One region of the Anaerostipes caccae L1-92 genome, then DNA from elsewhere that is predicted to be linked to it. Evidence: predicted binding sites of a transcription regulator. Region 1 holds the regulator's gene; each other region holds the start of a gene.

Region 1 (3,281 bases):
AGGCTCATCAAGAATCAGAAAATTGGCATGGGAAAGCATAAGTTTCGCAAGAGATACCCGTCCCTTTTCACCGCCGCTTAAGGAAGAAACAAGTTTAAAGACATCTTCTCCTTTAAAAAGGAAAGCAGCCAGTGTATTTCTGATTTTTGTGTTGGTCAGTTCCGGAAAGGAATCAGATATCTCCTCGAAGATTGTCTTATCCGGATGCAGGTTGTCCTGTGCCTGATCGTAATATCCGATGGAAACTTGGGAACCGAGCTTAATCAGTCCTTTGTTTTTGGCCATTTGTTTGCAGATGATTTTTAACATCGTAGTCTTGCCGGTTCCGTTGGCGCCGATCAATGCCACGCGCTCACCGCGGAATATTTCAAAATTTATATCGGAAAACAGCATATGCGGCCCGAAACTTTTTTCCAGATGTTCCACCGTTAAGACATCGTTTCCGCTGATCACCGACGGTTCGATGGCAAAGCGCATTTTTCCGTCGACTTCCACAGGCTTTTCGATCACATCAATTTTGTTCAGCATCTTTTCACGGCTCTCTGCCCGGCGGATGGATTTTTCCCGGTTAAATTGTTTTAGTTTTTCAATGACCGCCTTCTGGTGACGGATCTCCTGCTGCTGGTTTTCGTACTCCTTCAAGCGGATTGCCTTTACCTGATCCCTTTTTTTAATAAAAGAAGTGTAGTTGCCGTCAAAGAGCATCGCGTGCCCCGACTCAATCTCCATGACTTTGTTGACGATCTTGTCCAGGAAATACCGGTCATGGGAGACCAGGATGACAGCGCCCTCATAGTGGCTTAAATAGGTTTCCAGCCACTGGATCGAATCTACATCCAAATGGTTGGTAGGCTCATCCAGGAGAAGGATCTCTGGCTTCATCAGCAGGAGTTTTCCGAGAGCGACCCTTGTCTTTTGTCCTCCGGACAGAGTCTCGATTTTTTTTTGAAAGTCTTCCTCTTGAAACCCGAGTCCTTTTAAGATTCCTGTGATCTCACTTTTATAAGCAAAACCGTTTTTCTGTTCAAATAAATGAGTGGCCCTGGTGTATTCCTCCATCTTTTCTTCGAGCTCTGTGCCGCTTAAATGCTTCATCATATGCTCCAGAGAGCGGAGTTTTTTGTCCAGTTCGATCACATCCTGTTTTATGGTCAAAAGCTCTTCATAAATGGTGCGGGAAGAAGTATGGTCCTGATGCTGTGCGAGATAGCCGATATCGGCGTCCTTCTTTTTGTGGATCTCCCCGTCATCGGGTGTCATCTGATCCATGATGATCTTGAGCAGGGTGGACTTTCCGGCACCGTTTAAGCCGATGACGGCAAGCCGGTCCTTTTCATTGATATGAAAGGAAATTCCTTTCAGGACTTCCTGGTCGACAAATGTTTTATGTATATTCTGACAAGATAAAACCATAGTGCACTCCTTCAAAATTTCTAAGCTGTAAAAATTCTTTATAAGCATAACATAATTTCTGAAAAAACGCACTGAAAAGTTTGACAGATATTAGACAATCTTATATAATTTATTTAATTTGAGTAGTTAATAAAATAAGTGGGAGGGTAATAATGTCATCAATGGATAAGAATATATCACCGGCAGTTATAAAGAGATTACCTAGATATTACCGTTATTTGGGGGCTTTGAAAGCAAAAAATATTACGAGGATCTCATCCAAAGAGCTGAGCGAGAGGATGAAAGTAACTGCATCCCAGATCCGGCAGGACCTGAATAATTTTGGAGGTTTCGGGCAGCAGGGATACGGCTACAATGTAGAAAATCTTTACGTGGAGATCGGAAAGATTCTGGGACTTGACAAAAGCAATCAGATGATCATCGTCGGTGCCGGCAATCTGGGGCAGGCATTGGCCAATTATCAGGATTTTAACAATAACAGCATTGGTTTTCAGGTGATTGCGCTGTTCGATGTGAATCCGAAGCTGATCGGCATCACGGTGCACGGAGTGGAAGTGCACGATATTGACGATATGGAAGAGTTTATAAAGAATCATGAGATCAAGATTGCAGCCCTCACGCTTCCGCAGGACCAGGCGCCGAAGATTGCCAAAGATCTTGTATCGTGGGGCATCAAAGGATTTTGGAACTTTGCCCCTGTGGATCTCACGCTGCCGGACAGTGTGACCGTGGAGAATGTCCATTTGGCAGAAAGCCTCATGACGCTGACTTACAATATTCACAGCAGGGAAGACAGCGAAGGCGCGGAGTAAAGACGGGAGGAACGCCATGATTGTCGGTATAGGAACTGACCTGATAGAAATCGGGCGGGTACAGAAGATGGTGGAGAGAAAGAACCGCCTGAGCCGGATTTTTTCAGAAGAGGAACTGGCATGCGCAGGTTTAAACAGTACGACTCTTGCTGGTAATTTTGCAGTTAAAGAAGCCGTTTCCAAGGTATTTGGAACCGGCTTCTTCGGATTGGAGCCCTATGAGATCGGAGTGTTTCGGAATTCAAAAGGAGCACCTTATGTGAAACTCACAGGCAGAGCCGAAAAAATGGCATCAGATAGGAAGATTACGAAATTTCATGTGTCGGTTACGAACACAGGGGGGCTGGCACAGGCTTTTGTCATAGGAGAGTGTCTATGAAATATGTTTTAAAAAATCAGGAAATGCAGGATGTTGATAAGGAGACCATACAGAAGATAGGGATTCCTGGCCTGGTGCTGATGGAGAGGGCCAGCGAAAAAATTGCCCGAAGGCTCATGGAAACAGTCAGAAAAAATAACAGGATACTTTCTGTGGCAGGATGCGGAAATAACGGGGGAGATGCGCTGGCTGCGGCCAGAATCCTTCTGGAAGAAGGGTATTCAGTGGATTTTACAGTCGTAGGGGATCTGTCTCAGGCATCCGCAGACTTAAAGACGCAGTACGATATCCTTGCACGGCTTGGATATGAGCAAAAAGAAGAGATAGATTATGAGGATTATGACTGGATTTTGGAAGGACTGTTTGGCGTAGGCCTTTCCAGAGAGGTATCGGGGACATACCGTACTGCTGTGGAAAGGATTAATGGAAGCGGAGCTAAAGTCATGTCAGTCGATATTCCCTCCGGAATCAGCGGGGATACGGGAAAAGTCCTCGGATGCGCCGTAAAATCAGACGCTACGGTGACCTTCGGCGGTCCCAAGGCAGGACATCTGCTCTATCCGGGAAAAGAATATGCGGGCCGGCTGTATGTAGAAAAGATCGGTTTCTTTGATTCTGTTTTGAAGAAACATGCAGGGGGCTTCACATACGATAGGAAAGATTTAGAAAGACTTCCG
Region 2 (3,281 bases), 300 kb from region 1:
TCCTAGTATCCAGGAAGGTGACCTGCTGATTGTCGGTTCAGGCTCAGGGAATACAGCCAGCTTAGTTTCCAATGCCAAGACTGCAAAGGCTCAGGGAGCAAAGGTTGCGACTGTCACAATGTTCCCAGAAAATAAGATAGGTTCTATGGCAGATGCGGCCATCCGCATTCCGGGAGTGACAGAAAAATGTGCAGGCCAGGGAAAAGGCAGCGTCCAGTCTTCCGGGTCTTCTTTTGAAGAATTGACATGGATCACATATGACGCTATCGTCATGGATTTGATGAGGATCACAAAACAGGGTGACAAGGAATTGTTTGCACGTCACGCAAATATGGAATAATTAAGACGGAAACGGAAGGAGATTCAAATGAATGATTTTACATTTTTAAGCCCTACCAGACTGGTTGTGGGAAGAGATGCAGAAAAAGAAACGGGAAAATGGATCAAAGAATACGGCGGAACAACCGTGCTGGTACATCACGACAGCGGATTTGTAAAACAAAACGGATTTGTCGACAAAGTGATCGATATGTTAAAAGCAGACGGATTGAAGGTAGTGGAACTCGGAGGAGTTGTCCCGAACCCTCATTTGTCAAAGGTTTATGAGGGGATCGAACTCTGTAAGAAAGAGGGCGTCGATTTTCTTCTGGCCATCGGCGGAGGAAGCGTTATCGATTCTACAAAGGCGATTGCCATGGGTCTTCCTTATGAAGGAGACGTCTGGGATTTCTTTATCGAAGAAGACGGGGTACCTCATGATGTGCCGACAAAGAGTACTCCTCTAGGTGTCATTCTTACCATTGCCGCCACAGGAAGTGAGGCGTCTAACAGCTGTGTTATTACAAAAGCAGACGAAAACTTAAAACGGTTCTGTGACAATGACATCAACCGTGCCAGATTTGCCATTGAAAATCCGGAACTTACAATGACTCTGCCTCCATTCCAGACGGCATGCGGTATCATTGACATCATGTCTCACTCCTTTGAGAGATATTTTACTCCTGAAAAGGAAAATGACATACTGACGGACTATTTATGTGAGGCTATTTTCCACACATGTATGGACTGCGGACGGATTCTCATGAAAGATCCGGAAAATTACGAGGCAAGAGCCAGCATCATGGTGGCATCGACCCTTTCGCACAATGGTCTGACCGGCATGGGAAGAACCGGCGACTGGGCATCCCATTTCATCGAGCATGAGTTATCCGGTGAATACCAGAGCGTAACTCACGGAGCAGGGCTTGCGGTGATTACTCCTGCATGGATGAAATATGTGTACAAAGACAATATGGACAAATTTATAAAATGGGCAACTCGTGTTATGGGAGTGTCTATGGACTATGGCGATCCGGAGAGAACTGTACTGGAAGCCATCGACCGTTTAGAATTGTTTTTCTTAAGCCTTGGAGTTCCGACAAAATTAAGGGATGTTCCCGGAGTTGAGGATTTAGATGAAGAAGTGATGGAGCGCATGGCGAAACGAGTACGCGTTGTCCATGAGGACGGAAGCATCGGCTGGGTGCGCCGCTTAAATACAGAAGATATTGTAGAAATATTTAAACTGGCGATGTAAAAAATAATGAAAGAAAGTCCCACAGTGAAAAAGACTGCTGTCTTTTATCACTGTGGGACTTTCTGCGGTTTGGTGAAAAGTTTTATACTTATTTTATTGATAATCAGTCAAAATTGACATATAATTAACGGTGATTGATAAAAATTTAACCAAAATGCACAACGTAAAGGAGGTATCTCATGTTAAACCAGGCCTACTATGACAAAACAGATGAGATCATAGCATCTCACGGGCTTACGCAGGCTGCTTTGATCCCGATCATCCAGGATATTCAGGCAGAATACCGCTATCTTCCGCCGGAGCTTTTAAGTTATGTGGCATCAAAGCTGTCCATTGACGAAGCCAAGGCGTACAGTGTTGCGACCTTTTATGAAAATTTTTCTTTTGAGCCAAAAGGAAAATATATCATTAAAGTCTGCAACGGAACAGCCTGTCATGTCCGCAAATCGGTCTCCATTCTGGAACGTCTTTACAGTGAACTGGGGCTCTCAGAGGAGAAAGCGACTACGGATGATATGATGTTCACGCTGGAGACCGTTTCCTGTCTCGGCGCCTGCGGTCTTGCACCGGTCATCACCGTCAATGACAAAGTCTATCCGGCGATGACCCCGGATGCTGCCGCTGAACTGATTCGAGAACTGAGAGGAGCTTAGATGATGAAAAAGATTGAAAACAGAGAAGCTCTCGGACAGATCCGTCAGACTTCCAGGGAGCAGATGAACAAAAGTAAGTGCCGGGTCCTGATCTGTGCAGGTACAGGCTGTCTTTCCGGAGGGTCCGGTGCCATCTATGACAGGATGTGTGAGTTAGTGGGGGAACATCCAGACGTAGAAGTCCATTTCGGACCGGAGATTGCACACGGAGACGGTGAGATTGGAATTAAAAAAAGCGGATGCCATGGCTTCTGCGAGATGGGTCCTTTGATGAGGATCGAGCCTCAGGGAATCCTATATACGAAGGTGAAGCTGGAAGACTGTGAGGAAATTTTTCACAGGACGATCGAAAAGGGGGAACCGATCAGGCATCTGTTATTCAAGAGGGATGGAATTGAATATCAGAGACAGGAAGAGATTCCCTTCTATAAAAAACAGACGAGAATCGTGCTGAAAAACTGCGGGCATATTGACGCAGAACACATAGAGGAATATTTGTCCATCGGCGGATACGAGGCTCTGGAAAAAGCACTGTTTGACATGAAGCCGGAAGAGGTGATCAGCGAAATATCTGAGTCGAACTTAAGAGGGCGGGGAGGCGGAGGTTTCCCGACAGGGTATAAGTGGTCCCAGGTAGCCGGACAGGAAGAGAAAATCCGCTATGTCGTATGCAACGGAGACGAGGGAGACCCGGGTGCATTTATGGACCGGAGCATCATGGAGGGAGATCCCCACAAGATGATCGAAGGCATCATGATTGCAGCCTATGCGGTGGGTGCTCAGGAAGGATACATTTACGTGCGGGCCGAATACCCACTGGCAATCAGCCGTCTGAAACGGGCTATAGAACAGGCGGAAGAATACGGACTTCTGGGAGATCATATCCTGGGAACCGATTTTTCTTTCCACTTACATATCAATAAAGGAGCAGGTGCTTTCGTTTGCGGAGAGGGAAGCGCACTGACGGCATCCATCGAGGGCAACCGGGGAATGCCCCGTGTAAAACCGCCGAGAACCGTGGAACAGGGACTGTTCGGAAAGCCGACGGTGCT
Region 3 (3,281 bases), 180 kb from region 1:
TTACCGAACGCTTCTCCCTCTGCCTTTGTCAATGTACTCATCTCTGCGATGTCTGCTCCGGCTACGAAAGATTTGTCTCCTGCTCCGGTAAGTATTAAGGCTCTTGTATTTTCGAGATCAACAGCATCCAAAACTTCGTCAATCTCTCCGAGCACCTGGCTGTTCAGCGCGTTTAATGCTTTTGGACGGTTAATAGTGAGGATTCCTACAAAACCTTCTGTTTCATATGTGATGAATTCCATGGATTCATTCTCCTTTCAAATTAAATTAGTCCATTTCAACGATGGTAGAGCATCCCATACCGCCGCCGATGCAAAGTGTTGCAAGACCTTTCTTAGCTCCCCTGTCTTTCATTGCGTGAAGCAGAGTTACGAAGATACGGCATCCTGAAGCTCCAACCGGATGTCCGATCGCGATTGCCCCGCCGTTTACATTTAATTTGCTTAAGTCGAATCCTAAGTCTTTTCCTACTGCCACAGACTGAGCTGCGAATGCTTCGTTTGCCTCGATCAGATCGAAGTCATCGATGCTCATTCCTGTTCTTTCCATAACTTTTCTTGTGGAAGCGACCGGTCCGATACCCATGATCTTAGGATCTACACCGCCGAGTGCTCCGGCAACCCATGTAGCCATCGGTGTAACACCTAATTCTTTTGCTTTTTCTTCACTCATAACGACAACTGCTGCCGCACCGTCATTGATTCCTGAAGAGTTCGCTGCAGTTACCATTCCGTCTTTCTTGAATGCCGGTCTTAATCCTGAGATGCCCTCTGCTGTTGTTCCAGGACGAGGTCCTTCGTCTTTATTCACGATGATGGTTTCTTTTTTCTTCTTTACTTCTACCGGCACGATCTCTTCGTCGAACTTTCCGGCTTCCTGAGCTGCAACTGCCTTCTGCTGGCTTGCTGCTGCAAACTCATCTAATTCTTCACGGGTAAGTCCCCACTGGTCACAGATGTTCTCTGCTGTCATACCCATGTGATAGTCGTTGAATGCACACCATAATGCATCATTGACCATAGAATCTTTCAACACGCCGTTGTTCATACGGTATCCGAAACGCGCCTGATCTAATACATATGGAGCCATTGACATGTTCTCGCATCCGCCTGCTACGACAACGTCAGCGTCACCGCTTCTGATCATGTCTGCAGCCATGTTTACCGCTTTCAGTCCGGAACCGCATACAACGTTGATCGTTGTTGCCGGAACTTCGATCGGAAGACCTGCCTTGATGGATGCCTGACGAGCAACGTTCTGTCCTAAACCAGCCTGGATAACACATCCCATGTATACTTCATCTACCTGCTCTGGCTTAACATTGGCTCTGTTCAGAGCTTCTTTGATAACGATTGATCCTAAGTCAGCAGCCGGAGTTGTGCTCAATGCTCCGCCCATCTTACCTACTGCTGTACGACAAGCACTTGCAATAACTACTTTTCTTGACATATCAATTCCTCCATAATAATTCTGTGTTATATAGTGTTTGGCAGTTCCCCGCCGATATGTTAATAGTATCACAATCACTTTTTCATTTCAATTACAAATTTGTTTCAGGCCTTGCTACAGGCTTCATATCATCTTAAAAACTGCGTATTTAAGCCGTTTGTTTCGGTCTTTTGTATGCAGTATAGATTGTACTTTTTTAAATACAGCCATATGTTCGTTTTTTTATTTAGAAAACTTTTATATATTTTTAGACATTGTATCCCCTAAAATCAACTTAATATCGTCACAATTTTAACAATATGTTCTGTCTTTTTTCTCAGGAAACTAAAAAAAGATGGGCTGAAAGACCATCTTATAACCGGAGTTCCCATGAATTGGAGAACTATATAGGAAGACTTATCAAAACATCTGTGTACGTTTCCTTTTTTCTTTTGTTTTTACCTTAAAAGAGGCAGACTCCCGGTTAATTTATTCACCATCTTTTTAGGTCCGCAAAGAGCCACTCCAAGGTAATTGAGCTGTTCCCCCGGCGTCTTTGACATCTTTTCCGCGAACTCGTCATAAATCATACAGCTCTGTGCCAGATCCGAAAAATCTGCAGCGATGAGTTCGCTGAATTCGGGCTGGTTCACTTTTTCTCTTAGTTCTTTTAATACTTTCCGGCTGCCTTTTAAAACAGGAACGGGAAAAGTTATGATCCCCATATGTTCGTTTCCTCCGCTGTCCATGACATCCGTGCCTATAGCCCCCGGCATATGTTTCCCCATGGTCATACCAAGGATCACCCCTGTATTTACCGCAATCCCGGCAGGAAGCTCCCCGTCGATGACAACCACACATTTTTCATTCGCAATATCCATTTGATTCCTCCATTTGTGAACAGATTTTTTGACAGGCTCTATTGTAACCTGTACGGCAAGAAATTTCTTGTATGATATTGCTGTGTACAACCCGCGGAGCGTTATTTTATAGGAAAGATCGTAGAGCTTTCCTATGAAATAACAATACCGGGATGCCTTTTCAGCACCCCGGTCAAATCTTTCAGCGTTATCCTTCTATTGAAATGAACTCCTCTGACGGTACTTCTTTTCTTTCCTCGGCTTTCGGAAACCTCAGCACCAGTTCACCGTTGTCAAACTTTGCCCTGATATCTTCCTGTTTCAGTTCTTTTCCGACATAGAAACTTCTGCTGCACTGTCCGGAATAACGCTCTTTCCGTATATAGTTTCCCTCTTTGTCTTTCTCGTCTTTTACTTCGTTCTTTGCCGCACTGATAGTCAGATAACCGTCTCTCAGCTGGGCGGAAATGTCCTCCTTGCTGAAACCGGGAAGTTCCATACTTAATTCATATCCGTCTTCAGTATCTTTAATATCTGTCTTCATGCCGCGTTCAAAATCTCCAAAGCCAAAACGGTCAGCAGGAAATGCATTTTTAAACGCCCGGTCCATCCATCCGTCAAAAAGATTTTCTCCAAAAATACTTGGCATCAACATAAGTCATTCCTCCTATTCTATCTTCTGTGCGGGAATCCCGCACTGTTATATGTTGTTTATTTGTTCTATATGTAATATAACAATTATTTTTCTGTCTGTCAACTCATCAAATAAATGTTCACAGTTTTTTCACAAAATAAGAATGCCCACAGGACACACCGTATTTCATACTCTTCGCGTGATAAGGTATGCTGTAAACAAGCAAAGGCTCAGGAGCCTGTCTGCCCCTGAGCCTTTGAATCGTATAATTTTTTTATTTCCGTCGCAAAATGATGCCTTATGCTTTAATGCTGCCTCTTCCGGCAGATATTGTATCCATTTTCTGCATGATTGGAGTG

The links. Region 1 encodes Rex, which represses fermentation and respiration genes when NADH is low (regulators of the CRP and FNR family bind a similar motif). Its sites were predicted from a motif close to ATTGTTAANTANTTAACAAT; they were not measured.
Region 2: the regulator Rex is predicted to act here: its motif matches at 1,710-1,729, upstream of ANCC_RS08435 (complex I 24 kDa subunit family protein).
Region 3: the regulator Rex is predicted to act here: its motif matches at 1,729-1,748, upstream of ANCC_RS10730 (acetyl-CoA C-acetyltransferase).

Annotation. Positions count from the first base shown of each region.
Region 1 covers NZ_AP023027.1:2,017,796-2,021,076, reverse strand. Annotated here, with positions in the region: gene ANCC_RS09940 (ABC-F family ATP-binding cassette domain-containing protein) at 1-1,413, opposite strand, end outside; gene ANCC_RS09935 (redox-sensing transcriptional repressor Rex) at 1,566-2,225, shown strand; gene acpS (holo-ACP synthase) at 2,242-2,604, shown strand; gene ANCC_RS09925 (bifunctional ADP-dependent NAD(P)H-hydrate dehydratase/NAD(P)H-hydrate epimerase) at 2,601-3,281, shown strand, end outside.
Region 2 covers NZ_AP023027.1:1,718,290-1,721,570, forward strand. Annotated here, with positions in the region: gene hxlB (6-phospho-3-hexuloisomerase) at 1-340, shown strand, start outside; gene ANCC_RS08430 (iron-containing alcohol dehydrogenase) at 368-1,576, shown strand; gene ANCC_RS08435 (complex I 24 kDa subunit family protein) at 1,756-2,229, shown strand; gene nuoF (NADH-quinone oxidoreductase subunit NuoF) at 2,230-3,281, shown strand, end outside.
Region 3 covers NZ_AP023027.1:2,193,588-2,196,868, forward strand. Annotated here, with positions in the region: gene ANCC_RS10725 (enoyl-CoA hydratase-related protein) at 1-242, opposite strand, end outside; gene ANCC_RS10730 (acetyl-CoA C-acetyltransferase) at 268-1,449, opposite strand; gene ANCC_RS10735 (DUF2000 domain-containing protein) at 1,887-2,309, opposite strand; gene ANCC_RS10740 (Hsp20/alpha crystallin family protein) at 2,497-2,943, opposite strand.